DNA from 3 places in the Delftia sp. WSY_10 genome. Region 3 is predicted to be linked to each of the others. Evidence: predicted binding sites of a transcription regulator. Region 3 holds the regulator's gene; each other region holds the start of a gene.

Region 1 (5,736 bases), on a different contig from region 3:
GGCCTGGGCGTGTGCAACGGCTGCCAGATGTTTGCCGAGCTGGCCGACATCATTCCCGGTGCCCAGGACTGGCCGCGTTTCACGCAGAACCAGAGCAACCGCTTCGAGGCGCGCCTGTCCATGGTGGAAGTGCTGGAGTCGCCCAGCCTGTTCCTGCAGGGCATGGCCGGCAGCCGCCTGCCCATCGCCGTGGCCCACGGCGAAGGCTTTGCCAACTTCCGCTTCCGCGGCAATGCGGACAAGGCCATCGCCTCCATGCGCTATGTGGACAACCACGGCAAGGCCACCGAGCAGTACCCGTTCAATCCCAACGGATCGGCCGGCGGCCTGACGGCAGTGACCACGGCCGATGGCCGATTCACGGCCATGATGCCCCACCCCGAGCGCGTGTTCCGCAACGTGCAGATGAGCTGGACCAACGGCGACAAGTCGGAATTCAGCCCCTGGATGCGCGTGTGGCGCAACGCCCGCAAGTGGCTGGGCTGATGCACTGAGCGACGCTGCAAAGCAGACAAAGGCCCTTTGGGGCCTTTTCTTTTTTCTGTTTCTTTTTGGCGGCTGCCGTTACGGCGCCAGCATCTGCGCCGTGCGCGCGCGGGCCTGCTGGACCAGGGTGGAGATCAGCACCGTCTCGGGCAGGTTGTGCCAGTAGCGGCGCGGCATCTCGCGCAGCATGGCCTGCTCCTTCAGGCGCGAGGGGTTGAAGGTGCTGGCGTAGTAGGTCAGCCACAGGGCCTCGCCCGCGTCGGCTGGCGGGGCATCGCTGCGGCGCGCGCCGGGCGCCAGGCGCAGCGCATGGCCGTCCCAGTGCACGCTGCATTGCGGCGTGAGGATGGCCCAGTGCATGTTGGCAAAGCGCTTGCAGAAGAAGGGTGCCGCCGCGCGCACGATGTGGTGCTCGGGCTCGAACCAGGCGATGTGCAGCTCGGGCAGGTTCTGCCGCTGCGTCGTCCGAAAGCGCACAAAGGCGTGCATCTTGTGGATCTCGCGCGAGACGGGGCGGGCCAGGGCCTCGATGGCGCGCCAGTCCGCATCCAGCGCATCCAGCCGCAGTTCGGGCCGGGCCTGCATGCGCGCCAGCCAGCGGTGGCACAGCTCGAAGCGGCCTGCCGCGCGGTGCATGCAGGCATGGCGCAGGGCGGACATCTGGGTGTCCGACAGGGACAGCCCTGCCTCGCCGGGGCCGGCTAGCCCTGCGAGTGCCGAGGCGGGCATGGCCTGCTGCGGCGCGCTGGAAAACAGATCCACCCCCGCGCCGAGTGGCTGCGCACCCCGCGTGTCGGGCCACCGCCAGCGCACCAGAGCGGGGTCGGCGCCGTGGGCCAGCAGCGCCCGGCAGGCTGCGCGAAAGCCGGGCCAGTCGTCAGGGCTGTCGAGTTCGATGGTGAGGGCCTGTCCGTGCATGGCGTGCTCCAGGTTCTAGAACAGGCTGGCCTGCAGTGCGCTTTGCACGCGCATGCCGCTGTGCCGCGCCTGGGCCTGGCTGGCCTGCGACTGCGCGATCAGCCGCGTGCGCAGCGCGGCCGAGTCGGTCTCGCCCAGCAGGGGCCGGTGGCCGTCGATCAGCACGAAGGGCAGGGCCTTTTGCACGGGGGCGCGCAGCCGCAGCAGATCGTCCAGCCGCAGCCTGCGCACGCGGCGCGCCGCCAGCAGGCGGTCCACCGTCTGCGTGCCCAGGCCCGGCACGCGCAGCAGCAGGCTGCGCGGAGCACGGTTGAGGTCCACGGGGAACTGCTGGCGGTTGGCCAGTGCCCAGGCCAGCTTGGGGTCGATCTCCAGGTCCAGCATGCCGTGGCGGCTGGCCGCCGCGATCTCGCCCGCCCCGTAGCCGTAAAAGCGCATCAGCCAGTCGGCCTGGTAGAGCCGGTGCTCGCGCATGAGGGGCGGCGCCTGCGGCGGCAGGTCGCGCGAGGCATCGGGAATGGGGCTGAAGGCCGAGTAGTACACGCGGCGCAGGCCGTAGCCCGCATACAGCGTATGGCTGGATTCGAGGATGTCGGCATCGGTTGCGTGGTCGGCGCCCACGATCATCTGCGTGCTCTGCCCGCCCGGCGCAAAGCGCGGCACGGCGGCGCGCTGCGCGGGCGCGCCGGGCAGGGACTGCGCCTGGCGCTGCTCGCGCGTGGCCGCGCGCCAGGCCTGCACATGCCGGTCCACGCCCTGCATGGCCTGGCGTATGCGCCGGCCGTCCTTTTCAGGCGCGAACTGCGCCAGGCCGCTGGCCGTGGGCAGTTCCACATTGATGCTCAGGCGGTCGGCATGGCGGCCTGCCTGGGCCAGCAATTCAGGGGCGGCATCCGGGATGGTCTTCAGATGGATGTAGCCGCGAAAGTCATGCTCCTCGCGCAGGCGGCGGGCCACTTCCACCAACTGCTCCATGGTGTAGTCGCTGGAGCGGATGATGCCGCTGGACAGGAACAGCCCCTCGATGCAGTTGCGCCGGTAGAAGTCCAGCGTCAGCTGCACCACCTCGGCCACCGTGAAGCGGGCGCGCTGCACGTTGGAGCTCTTGCGGTTGATGCAGTAGCGGCAGTCGAAGATGCAGACATTGGTCAGCAGGATCTTGAGCAGCGAGATGCAGCGCCCGTCGGGCGCATAGCTGTGGCAGATGCCCATGCCGGTGACCGAGCCCATGCCCTTGCCGTCCAGCGAGTCGCGCCCCTGCGATCCGCTGGAGGCGCAGCTGGCGTCGTACTTGGCGGCGTCGGCGAGGATGAAAAGTTTGCGTTGCAGCTCCATGGCTGTATGAATATACAGTATATTTGCCTGGCACATCCGGTTTTTCGAGAGCCCATCCCCCAGCCAGGGTCTGGTCCGGCCTTGCCTGGCTCCGGTTTGAACGCACTGTCGGGCTATCGCAATGGCCAGCGGATTGCAATGGTTGCCAGTGCAATGGAATGAAACCGTTTTCAGTGCGGAATGAGTGCTTGCTTTCAATGGGTGGCGATGTGCATCGCAGGAAATGGTGAATGCGTGTTTCCTGCGTCTTTTTGCAATGCCTGAAGGCTGGTACGGCTTGGTGCCATCAATGCATGCGCTGATATAGCGCAGCTGGCTGCGCGCCATGGGGTTCCCGGTTCATGGGAGAGAGGTTTGACGTTGTTGTGATTTGTTTCAAATTGCCGATAACTATTGCTGATAGGCTTTCGGGCTTGCCGGGCGCGGTCGTTTCTTCATTCAATGCGCCTGGCGATGACAAACACTTGGAGAGGGAGCTTCGGTGTCGCGTGTATTAGGAACAGAGAGCGAAGTGCTGGCGCTATCGCCGGACGCTTCCTCCAGCAAGGCCGCCAAGGGGCTGCAATCGCCCGCCAAATGGCCCACCATGGGTGCCAACGATGTGGCGGTGTGGGGCGAGTGCCAGGGCAGCGGCAGCAAGCCCTACCAGACCCAGGTGGACCTGTCGGGCCCCTCCTTCAAATGCTCTTGCCCCAGCCGCAAGTTCCCCTGCAAGCATGGGCTGGCGCTGATGCTGATGCGCGCGGGCGGCCAGGTCACCGAGGGCGGCGATCCACCGGCCTGGGTGCAGAGCTGGCTGGACAGCCGCCAGGAAAAGGCCGAGAAGAAGGAGGCCAAGGCTGCCGCCGCGGCGGCCGAGCCGCCACCCGATCCCGAGGTTGCGGCCAGGCAGCAGGCCAGGCGCGAAGACAAGCGCTGGGACAAGGTCGAGGCGGGCCTGCAGGAACTGTCGCTGTGGATGCAGGACATGGTGCGCGCGGGCCTGGCCAACCAGGCCGGCGACTCCCAGATGCGCCAGCGCTGGAACACCATGGCCGCGCGCATGGTTGATGCGCAGGCCACGGGCATGGCGGCACGCATCAAGGACTGCCGGGATCTGGTGGACAGCCACCGCGACTGGCCGCGCGACATGCTGGTGCAGCTGGGCCACTGGCAGCTGATCATCGACGCCGTGCGCCGCCGTGAATCGCTGAGCCCCGAGGTCAAGGCCGACGTGATGGCCGCGCTGGGCTGGCCCATGGACAAGGCCGAAGTGCAGGCCAGGGGCCAGCTGGTCGAGGACGAATGGCTGGTGGCCGGCCTGCGCATGATCGAGCGCGAAGGCCGGCTCATGGAGCGCCGCGTCTGGCTGCACGGGCAGCGCACGGGCCGCATGGCCCTGGTGCTGGACTATGCGCAGGGCGGGCGCGGCTTCGAATCGGCCTGGGTGCCTGGCCATCGCTACGGATGCGCGCTGAATTTCTACCCGGGCCATGCGCCGCTGCGCGCCATTGCCGCCAACGGCAACGGGCCTGCGCTGCCTGCCGAGGGCGCCAGCCCGCTGGACACCTCGGCCGTGGGCGACGTCCTGCAGCAGATGGGCCGGCGCATTGCCGCCAACCCGCTGCAGGCCACGCAGCCGTTGTGCCAGGACGGGTTGCGCCTGGTGCCTGCCCAGGGCCAATGGTTTGCGGCCTGGCCCGATGCGCCGGGCGCATCGGCGGCTGCGCCCGGCGTGTCTGCTGACGGCACTGCCGCGCCTGTGCAACCCGTTCCCGTGGCCATTGACGATGCCGAAGCCTGGCGCCTGCTGGCGCTCAGCGGCGGCGCGCCCATGCAGCTGTTTGGCGAATGGGAGCCCGGCCCGGCCGTGGGCCGCTGGCGCCTGCTGAGCGCCTGGCAGGCCCGCGAGGGCGAAAGCGCCCGGCAATGTATCTGGCAGAACCAGGGTGAACCGGTATGAGCAACACACAACTTTGGACTGCGCTGCAGCAATCGGCCATGGTCGGCTCGGACCGGCTGGCCGTGCCGCCTGCGCTGGCTTCGGGCGTTGATCCGTCTGCCCCGTGGTCGCAGCAGGCCGTGCAGGCCGCGCTGCTGCCCCGGGCGGACCTGCCCGGCGACTCGCCCGCCCAGCAACTGCTGCGCGCCAGCGCCGTGGCGGCCGTGTTCGAGCGCGCAGGCTGGCAGCCCGGCGCGCAGGTGCGCCTGCCGGCACCGCTGGCCGTGCCGGCCGCGGCGCCTGCAGAATCGCGCCCCGCGCCTGCCGATGCTCGCCTGCAGACCTTGATGGGCGACGTGCTCAAGGACGGGCCGTTCGAGCTGCAGGCCTCGATGCTGCGCACCCTGGACCAGGCGGGCCAGCGCCTGCCCCATGACCTGCTGGTGCCTGCGCTGGAGCAGGGCCGCCAGTCCGTGGAGCTGCGCCAGTGGCTGGCCCCGGTGCTGGGCGAGCGCGGGCGCTGGCTGGGCGCGCTCAATCCGCAATGGAGCTATGCCAGCGGCGTGGAGGAAACCGCCGACCCCGAACTGGTCTGGCAGGAGGGCTCGGTCGAGCAGCGCGTGGCCCTGCTGCGCAGCGAGCGCGCGGCCGATGCCGCCCAGGCCCGTGCGCGGCTGGAAGGCAGCCTGAAGGAGCTGGGCGCCAAGGAGCGCCTGCCCATGGTCCAGGCACTGACCGTGGGGCTGGGCATGGACGACGAGCCGCTGCTCGAAAAACTGCTGTCCGACCGCAGCAAGGAAATCCGCGAGAACGCCGCGCAAATGCTCTCGTGCCTGCCGGACAGCGCGCACAGCCAGCGCGTCATGGGCTGGATGCAGTCCATGCTTCAGCAGGACGACAAGGGCCAGTGGATTGTGGAGCCTCCCGAGGAAGGCCTCAAGGAATGGGAGCGCGACGGCATCACGCTCAAGCCCGATGCCTACTTCCGTGGCGGCAAGAAGGCCTGGCTGCTGGAGCAGATGGTGCAGCTCACCCCGGTGTCCTTCTGGACCCGGGCCCTGGGCCTGACGCCCCTG
Region 2 (5,736 bases), on a different contig from region 3:
GGGCTTGTTGTAGTAGGGCACGACCTGCAGCTGGCTGTCGGCACCGACCTTCTTGGCGTAGCGGGCCAGCTCGATGGCCTCGTGCGTGCTGTTGGCGCCGCAGCCGGCCATCACGGGAACGCGGCCCGCAGCCTGCTCGACGGACACGCGGATGATTTCGCAGTGTTCCTCCACGTTGACGGTGGGGGATTCGCCTGTCGTTCCCACCACGCCGATGCAGTCCGTGCCCTCGGCCACATGCCAGTCGATGAGTTTTCGCAGCGCCGGGTAGTCAACACTACCGTCCTCGTGCATGGGCGTGATGAGGGCAACGATGCTGCCAGTGAGAGCGACGGAGGAGGATGTCATGTCCGCAAGAAAAAACGGGAAAGGATCATTCTAACGAGTGTCGGAGGCAGGCCCAAGGCGGTCGCCTGTAGGGATTCAGGCGATTGCAGAGCCTGACGCCTTCTGATGCGCCAGCATGGCCACGGGTTCCCGGCCTGTTGCATCGGGGCGCAGTGCCGCAATGCGCTGGACCACGCGATCGGGCTCGCCCAGCTGGCCGTGCTCGTAGGCCACGATGTGCCAGCCCGCGCAGGCCTGCAGCAGCTCGCCGGGCGCCAGCAGGAAATCGGGCCGGGAAGGCTTGCCGAAGGCCTCGTTGCCCTGGGCAAAGGTTTCGTACAGCAGCACGCCGCCGGGGGCCACGCTGTCCAGCAGCGACGGCCACAGCGGGCGCCACAGATAGTGGGTCACGACCACGGCGCCGAACTGCCTGCCGGGCAGGGGCCAGGGGCCGTTTTCAATGTCGGCGCACAGCAGCTCGCCCACGCCCTGCAGGCCGGCCAGGGCCTGGGCGTCGCGGTCCACGCCCGTCACTGCATGGCCGCGTGCATGGAACCAGCGCATGTGGCGGCCAGGGCCGCAGGCCACGTCGAGCACGGTGGCCTCGGGTGCCAGAAGATGCGACCAGCGTTGGATCCAGGGCGAAGGCGGCGTGGCTGCGTGCATGTGAAATTTCGGAAATGAATTGAAAGCGGCCGCCATTGTGCCGCCAGGCCTTTGCCGCGCTTCAATTTCAGAAGCAGGCCCAGAGCTGGTCGGCCATGCCCAGCATGAACTCGGGCTGCAGATAGAGCATGAAGACCAGGCCCAGCACCAGCAGCACGGCGGCCCACAGCGCCAGCCTGCGCAGCAGCTGTGGGCGGGGCGTGGTGGCTGTCGTCATGTCAGGCCGCCGCCTGCGCTGCACGCGGCCTTGCCACCGGGGCTTCGCGTATCGGCAGGTTCAGCAGGCCGGCGGCCACGCCCAGGCCGATGGCCAGGTACCACACCACCTGGTAGCTGCCCGTGTGGTCATACAGATAGCCGCCCAGCCAGACGCCCAGGAAGCTGCCGACCTGGTGGCTGAAGAACACCATGCCGCTCAACATGGACAGATGCTGCACGCCGAAGATCTGGGCCACGGTGGCGTTGGTCAGCGGCACGGTGGACAGCCACAGCAGGCCCATGGCGGCAGAGAAGATGTAGACCGACCAGGGCGTCAGCGGCGCGAGCAGGAAGAGCACGATCACCACCGAGCGCGTGAAGTAGATGGTGGACAGCAGGTAGCGCTTGGGCAGGCGCTGGCCCAGGTTGCCGGCCACGTAGGTGCCAACGATGTTGAACAGCCCCACCAGCGCCAGCGAGATGCTGGCCACCTGCGGTGCCAGGCCGTAGTCCTTGAGGTAGCTGGGCATGTGCACGCCGATGAACATCACCTGGAAGCCGCAGACGAAGTAGCCGGCCGTCAGCAGCACGAAGCTGGGCGTGCGCAGCGCTTCGGCGACGGCCTGGCCCGCGCTCTGGTCGCGCACGGGTCGGGTATTGCCGGCCGTGAAGCCCGGCTCGCGCAGGCCGAAGGCCAGTGGAATGATCATCAGGGCGCACAGCGACAGCAGCAGCAGGGCGTTGGACCAGCCGAAGTTCGAGATCAGGCTGCCTTCCACGGGCACCATGAAGAACTGGCCGAAGGAGCCCGCCGCCGCCGTCACGCCCATGGCCCAGCTGCGCCGCGCCACGGGAATCTGGCGGCCCAGCACGCCGTAGATCACGGCATAGGTGGTGCCGGCCTGGGCTGCGCCTATCACCACGCCGGCCGTCAGGGCGAACCAGGTTGTCGTGGGCGCCATGGCCATGCCGGCCAGGCCCAGCGCATACAGCAGCGCGCCCACCAGGAGCACGCGGAAGGCGCCGAAGCGGTCGGCCAGCATGCCGCCGAAGATGCCGAGCACGCCCCAGGACAGGTTCTGGATGGCAATGGCCAGCGCGAAGGACTCGCGCGTCCAGCCCATCTCCTGGGTGATGGGCTGCAGCCACAGGCCGAAGCCGTGCCGGATTCCCATGGACAGCGTCACGACTGCGCCCCCGCACAGCAGTATCTGCACCATGGACATGGGTTGGTTGTTTTTGTGCATGCGGCAAACTTTAGCGAAACTCCGGGTTTTGCGCTGCGACGCGTGGGTCGCCCATGCGCCAGCGCGGCACTTCGTAGCCCTTGGCGGCACTGGCTTTTTCGGGATAGTCAATGTCAATGACTGTGAATGTATCCAGCACTGAGCCGGGCTGCGCACTACAATCCGCCCCCATGGCAGTCAAACCATCTCCCACTTCCGCCAGCGAATACTCCGAAGGCTCGATACGCGTGCTCAAGGGCCTGGAGCCCGTCAAGCAGCGTCCCGGCATGTACACGCGCACCGACAACCCCCTGCATGTGCTGCAGGAGGTGATCGACAACGCGGCCGACGAGGCGCTGGCCGGCTTCGGCAAGAAAATCCGCTTCACCCTGCATTCCGACGGCTCCTACAGCGTCGAGGACGACGGCCGGGGCATCCCCTTCGGCATGCACCCCGAGGAAAAGGCGCCCGTGGTGGAACTGGTCTTCACCCGCCTGCATGCGGGCGGCAAGTTCGACAAGGGCAAGGGCGGCGCCTACAGCTTCTCGGGCGGCCTGCATGGCGTGGGCGTCTCGGTCACGAATGCGCTGGCCACGCGCCTTGAGGCCTGCATCCACCGCGAGGGCAAGGTGGCCACCATCGCCTTCTCGGGCGGCGACGTGGTCGAGCCCCTGCAGTCGCGGCCGCTGGCCGCGGGCGAGCGCAAGCAGGGCACGACCGTGCGCGTGTGGCCCGATGCCCGCTACTTCGAATCCTCCCAGCTGCCCATGGGCGAGCTGATGCATCTGCTGCGCAGCAAGGCCGTGCTCATGCCCGGCGTGTCGGTGACCCTGGTCAACGAGAAGACGCGCGACACCCAGACCTGGCAGTTCAAGGGCGGCCTGCGCGACTATCTGCAGCAAAGCCTGCATGGCGAGGCCGTCATCCCCCTGTTCGAAGGCGAGGGCTTTGCCGACCGCAACCACGACAGCTTTGCCGAAGGCGAGGGCGCCGCCTGGTGCGTGGCCTTCACCGAGGATGGCGCGCCGCTGCGCGAAAGCTATGTCAACCTGATCCCCACCACGGCCGGCGGCACGCACGACAGCGGCCTGCGCGACGGCCTGTTCCAGGCGGTCAAGGCCTTCATCGAGATGCATTCGCTGCTGCCCAAGGGCGTCAAGCTCATGCCTGACGACGTCTTCGCGCGCGCCAGCTACGTGCTCAATGCCAAGGTGCTGGACCCGCAGTTCCAGGGCCAGATCAAGGAGCGCCTGAACTCGCGCGATGCCGTGCGCCTGGTCAGCGGCTACGTTCGCCCTGCGCTGGAGCTGTGGCTCAACGAGCATGTGGAATGGGGCCGCAAGCTGGCCGAGATCGCCATCAAGGCCGCCCAGACCCGCCAGAAGGCGGGCCAGAAGGTCGAAAAGCGCAAGGGCTCGGGCGTGGCCGTGCTGCCCGGCAAGCTCACCGATTGCGAAAGCCGCGACCTGAGCCTGAACGAGGTCTTCCTGGTCGAGGGCGACTCGGCCGGCGGCAGCGCCAAGATGGGACGCGACAAGGAAACCCAGGCCGTGCTGCCCCTGCGCGGCAAGGTGCTCAACACCTGGGAAGTCGACCGTGACCGCCTGTTCGCCAACAACGAGATCCACGACATCTCGGTGGCCATCGGCGTGGACCCGCATGGCCCCCATGACACGCCCGACCTGTCCGGCCTGCGCTACGGCAAGATCTGCATTCTTTCGGATGCCGACGTGGACGGCTCGCACATCCAGGTGCTGCTGCTCACGCTGTTCTTCCGCCACTTCCCCAAGCTCATCGAGGCCGGCCACATCCATGTGGCGCTGCCGCCGCTGTTCCGCGTCGATGTGCCTGCGCGGGGCAAGAAGCCAGCAGCCAAGATGTACGCGCTGGACGAGGGCGAGCTGACCGCCATCCTCGACAAGTCCGCCAAGGATGGCGTGCCGCGCGAGAAATGCCAGATCAGCCGCTTCAAGGGCCTGGGCGAGATGAATGCCGAGCAGCTGTGGGAAACCACGCTCAACCCCGACACGCGCCGCCTGCTGCCCGTGCAGTTCATGAATCTGGACTTTGCGGCGGCCGAGCAGGTCGTCACCAAGCTGATGGGCAAGGGCGAGGCTGCGGCGCGCCGCGAGCTGATGGAGTTGCACGGCGACGCCATCGAAGTGGATATCTGATCCCCATGCCCCTGCGCCCGGCTGCCCCACAGCACCTTCCGCACCGCCCGCACCCTGCGCGCGCCGCTGCCGCGCGCGCGCTTGCAGCGCTGGGCGCGGCCCTGGCGCTGTGGGGGGTGGCGCAGCCCGCGCATGCCGATCTCTGGGCCTTCGTGGACGAGCGCGGCATCACGCACTTCGCCGCGCAGGCGCTGGACGAGCGCTACAAGCTCTACTTCCGCGGCTCGCTGTATGACAGCACCGAGCAGGGACTCAAGCCCCCGCTGGTGGAAGCCGAGGCCGCTGCCGACGATGACGGCGGCAGCGATGCCGGGCGCAGGCTGCAGGCGAGCACGCGGATGCAAAGCTTCTTCGACATCTCGCCGCGCTACAAGAGCGTGCGCGGCCACCTGCGCAAGGCGGCGGACCACACGGGGGTGGACTACGACCTGCTCAAGGCCGTGATTGCCGTCGAGTCGGGCTTTGACGCGCAGGCCATCTCGCCCAAGGGCGCAGTCGGCCTGATGCAGCTGATGCCCGCCACGGCCCAGCGCTTCGGCGTGGAGGCCAGCCGCCAGCGCAGCGTGCAGCAGCAACTGGCCGACCCGGCCGTCAACGTGCCGGCCGGCGCGCGCTACCTCAACCATCTGATGGGGCTGTTCCCCGGGCGGCTGGACCTGGTGCTGGCCGCCTACAACGCGGGCGAGGGTGCCGTGCGGCGTGCGGGGCAGGCCATTCCTCCCTATCAGGAAACCCGCAATTACGTGAAGGCCGTGCTCGGTATCTACGAGCAGCTGCAGGGCGGGCGCCAGCGTGCGGGCCAGGCAGCGCCTGCGGTGGCGGCACAGCCTGGCACAGCGCCCCGGATACGGATGACCTTGTCCACAGGGCTGCCATCGCCGCGATGAGCGGCCTTCACTGCATTTATTGAGATCACGAATTTCTTCATGAGCGATCAAAACACTCTGGATCTGGCCCAACAGGCGGCCGGCGATGCCCTGGACCTGGGCCAGTACGCACAGCGCGCCTACCTTGAATACGCACTGTCTGTCGTCAAGGGCCGGGCACTGCCCGATGTCACCGACGGCCTCAAGCCCGTGCAGCGGCGCATTCTGTACGCCATGGACCGCATGGGCCTGAGCTACAGCGGCCCCAACCACAACACG
Region 3 (5,736 bases):
CGCCTGCCGGGCAAGCCCCTGGCCGACATTGCAGGGCTTCCCATGGTCGTGCGCGTGGCACAGCGCGCCAGCCGCAGCGGCGCCGCACGGTGCGTGGTCGCAGCCGATGACGAAAGCATCCTCGCCGCCTGTGCCGCGCATGGCGTGGCGGCCGTGCTCACGCGCAACGACCATGCCAGCGGCAGCGACCGACTGGCCGAGGCCTGCGCGCTGCTGGGTCTCGATGGCGATGACATCGTGGTCAATGTCCAGGGCGACGAGCCGCTGATCGCCCCCGAACTCATCGACGCCGTGGCCGCCCTGCTGCCCCGGCAACCTTCGGCCAGCATGGGAACAGCGGCGCATGCCATTGACAGCCTTGCCGACTTCGTCAACCCGAACGTGGTCAAGGTCGTCTGCGATGCCCAGGGCATGGCCCACTATTTCAGCCGTGCGCCCATTCCCTTCGCGCGCGAGCATGCGGACCAGGCATGGTGGGAGACGGCATCGGCAGCGTTGGGCCACCCCGGCTTCGCACCGCTGCGCCACATCGGCATCTACAGCTATCGCGCCGGCTTCCTGCGCAGCTTCCCCCAGCTTTCCCAGGCACCCACCGAGGCACTGGAGGCCCTGGAGCAGTTGCGTGCGCTGTGGCACGGCCACCGCATCGCCGTCCATGTCACACCCCATGCACCCGGCCCTGGCGTGGACACGCGCGAGGATCTGGAGCGGGTGCGCGCCCAGCTGTCCAACCCGCCGGCCTGAATCGGCCGGCCGCTGAAAACGCACAAATGGCGATGCCGGGCATCGCCATTTGCAGCAACGCCGCCCATGCGGTTTTGTCGGACAGCAAAACGCAGGTTTTGGCGATTGCACAGGCGACAGTTTTGCCCCGTGCGTGTAAGCCAGTGTTGGCCCTGTGCGTGCTATCCTTGCCCGCGACAAAAATATGACGCATGGACTGTCCGCCCCGGTGGGCCGATCCGGCAGACAAGAATTTCTACTCTCCTCAAGGACTTCCATGAAACTGATTTTGTTGGGCGCACCCGGCGCCGGCAAAGGCACGCAAGCCGCTTTCATCTGCCAGAAGTACGGCATTCCCCAGATCTCCACCGGTGACATGCTGCGTGCCGCCGTCAAGGCCGGCACGCCCCTGGGCCAGCAGGCCAAGGCCGTGATGGACGCCGGCCAACTGGTCAGCGACGACCTGATCATCAATCTGGTCAAGGAGCGCATTGCCCAGCCCGATTGCGCCAACGGCTTCCTGTTCGACGGATTTCCCCGCACCATTCCCCAGGCCGACGCCATGAAGGCCGCCGGCGTGAAGCTGGACTACGTGCTCGAGATCGATGTGCCCTTCGATGCCATCATCGAGCGCATGAGCGGCCGCCGCTCCCACCCCGCTTCGGGCCGCACCTACCACGTCACGTTCAACCCGCCCAAGGTCGAAGGCCTGGACGACGTGACCGGCGAGCCGCTGGTGCAGCGCGAGGACGACAAGGAAGAAACGGTCAAGAAGCGCCTGGACGTCTACAGCAGCCAGACCCGCCCGCTGGTGGACTACTACCGCGCCTGGGCCGAGAAGGAAGCCGCAGCAGCCCCCAAGTACCGCGCCATCAGCGGCCTGGGCTCGGTGGAAGACATCACCCAGCGCGCCCTCGCAGCACTGGCTGAATGACGCAGGCCATGCGCCAGACCCCAGAAAAGCACCCGCCGGGTGCTTTTTTGTTGCCCGCCTGCATCTGAAGCGCCGGCGACGCCCGGAGGATCAGTCGCGCGGCTGCGCGGCCAGCGCCAGCATCATGGCAATCCGCGCCTTGGCCACGGGCAGTTGGACCAGATCGGCCTCTGCGGGGTCCGTGCCAAGCCCCGAGGCAACGGGCAGGCCTTCGGCGCAGCGCGTGCCCCGCCAGATCCAGACGCCTTTGTCGCGCGCACGCAGCAAGGCCGCTTCCATGCTTTCGTGAATGGTCGCATTGCCCGTGCCGGCCACCACGATGCCGCGCACGCCTGCGGCCACCAGCGCATCCACGCCGCAGGCACGCGCCAGGGCACCGCTGAACACCACCTCGACCCAGGGCAGCTCATCCAGCGCCAGCAGGTCAGACAGAGCGGGAGCGGAAGTCACCATCCGCGCAACGGGGGCGACCGGCGTGACCGGCGCATCAGGCACCAGCCAGCGCACGCGTCCTTCCTCCACCACGGCCTGCGGGCCACCTTCCATGGAGCGCATGGCCTGCAGTCGGTAAGGGTGGCCCTTTTGCACCTGGGCCGCCGCATGCACCTCGCCGCCGGCCACCACCCACACACCGCTGCGCCCGCCGCTGGCGGCCACGGTCACGGCATCGCGCAGATTCTGCGGTCCGTCGGCCAGCAGGGCCGTGGCCGGGCGCATGGCGCAAGTGAGCACTATGGGCTTGGCGGCAGGCAGCAGGCTGTGCAGCAGCCAGGCCGTCTCTTCCAGCGTGTCCGTTCCATGCGTGATCACCACGGCGCGTGTGTCCGCATCCTCCAGCGCCTGCGTGCAGGCACGCAGCAATGCGCGCCACACGGACCAGTCCATATCCTTGCTGTCCACCTGCGCGATCTGCTGCGTCTGCACAGGCCCCAGCGCCTGCTGCTCCAGATCCGGCACGGCATCGAGCAGCGACTGCACCGTGATCTGTCCGGCCTTGTATCCCACTGCCTGCGACTGCGAATCCGCCCGGCCGGCGATGGTGCCGCCCGTGCCAAGAATCACCAACTTTGACTGCCCCACTTGCACCTCTTGGAAAACTGGTTAAAAATACAGATACTGTATAAATCATCAGATGACTTCTCTGCCTGCCATCTGAATTCAAGGACCGGACGCACGCCATGCTCGACCATCCCAAGCTCACCGCCCGCCAGCAACAGATCCTGGACCTGATCCAGGCCGCCATCTCCCGCACGGGCGCGCCCCCCACCCGCGCGGAAATCGCCAACACGCTGGGCTTCAAGTCCGCCAACGCAGCAGAGGAACATCTGCAGGCCCTGGCCCGCAAAGGCGTGATCGAACTGGTCAGCGGCACCTCCCGCGGCATTCGCCTGCGTACCGACACCGTGCGCAACATCAATGCCGCACGCGGCACCAGCTTCGGGCTGCCGCTGTCGGCCCTGGCGCCGCTGATGCTGCCGCTGGTGGGCCGCGTTGCGGCGGGCTCGCCCATTCTCGCCCAGGAACATATCGACCAGACCTATTCCGTCGAACCCAGCCTGTTCCAGGTCCGCCCGGACTATCTGCTGCGCGTGCGCGGCATGTCCATGCGCGACGCGGGCATCATGGACGGCGATCTGCTGGCCGTGCAGTCCGCGCATGAAGCCCGCAACGGGCAGATCGTCGTGGCACGCCTGGGAGATGAAGTCACCGTCAAGCGCCTGCGCCGCACCACGCAGGGCGTGGAGCTCCTGCCGGAAAACCCCGATTACCCGGTGATCCGCGTCGCTCCCGAAGAGGCCTTTGCCATTGAAGGCCTGGCCGTGGGGCTGATCCGCAACAGCATGTCCATGTAAACCGGACAGGCAGCCCTGCACGGGTTGCCACCCCCTACTTCATGCACCGCCCAGGTGGTAGGCGCGAAGCCTTGCAGCTTCGCCCTGGGCGGAGCTTTGCCCGCAAACCGCAATCCTGCCTGTGTCCATGCCTCTTTGAAATACGCCAACAGGAGTCGTCACATGGGATTCGCTCTGCCAACACTGTCTTCTCTGTCCTTCCTGCGCCTGGCACAGGGCATTCGCCTGCCCGCCGCCGCCATGGAGCCCGCCATGCGCACCATCCAGCCCGAATCGCCTGTGCAATCCGAGCAGGCGACCATCCTGTCCTTCAGCAAGGCACGCCGCCGCAGCCAGCAGCGGCGCAGCAAGTCAGCACGGCTGCCAGAACACAGGGATGCGCAGCTGCTGCTGCCCCTGCAACCCGAACTGCCCTCCCTTCCGGCAGATCAGGCCCTGCCTTCGGGTCTGCGCATCATCCAGCGCTCGCCGCAGGAGCAGCCCGAATGCCTGTTCATCTCGGGCCGCATGGCCGATGTCTGTGCCGCCCTGGAACGCATGGAAGCGCACGGCGCGCAGACACCGGCCTGAGGTCGCCCTGAGACCAACCCGTCCACCCGGTCTGCGAGAGCCCGGGCCTGTCTCTTGCCTTGCCCAGCGGCAGGGGCTGCGCATCAGGCCCTGACAGCCGCCGGTGCAGCACTCCCCTCGCTGCGCCGATTGCGCATGCACCACGCCTGCGCCGCGGCAACGCACAGAATGCACAGCACGACGCTCAACGAAAAACGCAGTCCGCGCGCATCGGACAGCATGCCGAACAACGGCGCCACCATGCCGCCTATCGACATGGCCAGCCCCAGGGTCAGCCCGCTGGCCGTGGCCTGGTTGCGCGGCAGATAGTCCTGGGCCAGCGTGACCTGGGCGGCAAACGGAAGAAACATGCACACGCCCAGGGCCATGGTGCAGGCCAGCGCCATCCATGGCGTGGAGGCCAGGGCCAGGGCCGCCAGAGCAGGCAATGCCAACAGGTAGCCGGCGCGGATGGCCTGCATGCGCCCCCGGCGATCTGCAAGCGTGCCCCCCAGCAAAGTGCCCACCGCCGCAGCGGCTGTGAATGAGGTCAGCGTGGCCGCTCCCATGAAGTCCGAGCCGCCCAGCTCGCGCGTCACGAACATGGGCAGGGTGGACAGCACCGTCACATAGGGAATCGACCAGCAGACGATGACCCCGCACAGCAGGAAGAAGGCGCGCCAGTGGTTGGCGGGCAATTCGCCCTGAGCCACGGCCAGGCGCCGGGTGGCGCAATGGTCCTTGGCTCCATCCCGCCAAGTACAGGCATACCAGAGCACCAGCATGGCCGCTGCAGGCAGGGCCAGCATCCAGCTGCGGTGCAAGGCGCCTGCGCCCACCACGGCCGCAGCCAGCATGGGAGCGAACGATGCCCCCGCCGTTCCGCCCACCGAAAACACGCTCATCGCCTTCTGCGAGCTGCCGCCCGCCATGCGGGCCGCCACCGTTGCGGACGGATGGTAGGCCGCGATCCCCAGGCCGCACAGCACGGCAGCCAACCAGCTGACCCAGTAGTCCGGGCTCATGCCCACCAGGGCCAGGCCCAGGGCGGCCACCACAAAGCCGGCCGGCACCATCCAGGGCCGTGGCGACCGGTCGGCATACAGGCCGAACAGCGGCTGGACCATGCTCGACAGGCCCGTGGCCGCCAGCATCAGGCCGCTGGCTTCCGTATAGCTGTAGCCGCGCTCCAGCACCATGAAGGGCAACAGCGCAGGAACCAGTCCCTGGTAGAGGTCGTTGATGGCATGCGTGCCCGTAAGCAGCCCCAGACGTGCGCGGTTCATGCCCTGCCTCCTGTCACGTCCGTCATTCTCGAAAGGGAAATCATCTCCATACCTGCCACTTTCCTGCGGATTGAAAGTGGGTCATCGTAGAAAGTGCATGATCTGCATTCCTGCTACGAAGCAACAACAATCGTCGAGAAAATGACAACCCGGCAAAGTGGCCCACTTTCCCATGCCCGCACACGCGCCTGCCTGGATGACGTGCCTGCGGCCGCTCCATTGCCCCCGCACGGCGAGCACACGGCCCGCCCGGTCGTGGCCTTTGCCACAGACATGGCGGCCGGCGCTGCCATCGCACCGCATGCCCACCGCCGCGGCCAGCTGCTGCATGCCACCGAAGGAGTGATGCTGATCCGCGCGGATTCGGGCAGTTGGGTCGTCCCCCCGGGAT

Evidence for each region. The regulator LexA, encoded in region 3, represses DNA repair genes until DNA is damaged. The targets are predictions, from matches to a motif close to ACTGTATNNNNATACAGT.
Region 1: the regulator LexA is predicted to act here: its motif matches at 2,741-2,758, upstream of ACF8ML_RS11645 (putative DNA modification/repair radical SAM protein).
Region 2: the regulator LexA is predicted to act here: its motif matches at 2,558-2,575, upstream of ACF8ML_RS14270 (DNA topoisomerase IV subunit B).

Annotation. Positions count from the first base shown of each region.
Region 1 covers NZ_JBICKY010000021.1:117,311-123,046, forward strand. Annotated here, with positions in the region: gene purL (phosphoribosylformylglycinamidine synthase) at 1-486, shown strand, start outside; gene ACF8ML_RS11640 (TIGR03915 family putative DNA repair protein) at 565-1,404, opposite strand; gene ACF8ML_RS11645 (putative DNA modification/repair radical SAM protein) at 1,420-2,739, opposite strand; gene ACF8ML_RS11650 (SWIM zinc finger family protein) at 3,221-4,681, shown strand; gene ACF8ML_RS11655 (DUF5691 domain-containing protein) at 4,678-5,736, shown strand, end outside.
Region 2 covers NZ_JBICKY010000032.1:107,568-113,303, reverse strand. Annotated here, with positions in the region: gene dapA (4-hydroxy-tetrahydrodipicolinate synthase) at 1-348, opposite strand, end outside; gene ACF8ML_RS14285 (bifunctional 2-polyprenyl-6-hydroxyphenol methylase/3-demethylubiquinol 3-O-methyltransferase UbiG) at 424-993, opposite strand; gene ACF8ML_RS14280 (hypothetical protein) at 1,061-1,210, opposite strand; gene ACF8ML_RS14275 (MFS transporter) at 1,212-2,438, opposite strand; gene ACF8ML_RS14270 (DNA topoisomerase IV subunit B) at 2,609-4,591, shown strand; gene ACF8ML_RS14265 (lytic transglycosylase domain-containing protein) at 4,597-5,478, shown strand; gene parC (DNA topoisomerase IV subunit A) at 5,518-5,736, shown strand, end outside.
Region 3 covers NZ_JBICKY010000053.1:231,641-237,376, reverse strand. Annotated here, with positions in the region: gene kdsB (3-deoxy-manno-octulosonate cytidylyltransferase) at 1-744, shown strand, start outside; gene adk (adenylate kinase) at 1,001-1,657, shown strand; gene ACF8ML_RS22235 (asparaginase) at 1,748-2,737, opposite strand; gene lexA (transcriptional repressor LexA) at 2,836-3,510, shown strand; gene ACF8ML_RS22225 (hypothetical protein) at 3,673-4,080, shown strand; gene ACF8ML_RS22220 (MFS transporter) at 4,164-5,345, opposite strand; gene ACF8ML_RS22215 (helix-turn-helix transcriptional regulator) at 5,487-5,736, shown strand, end outside.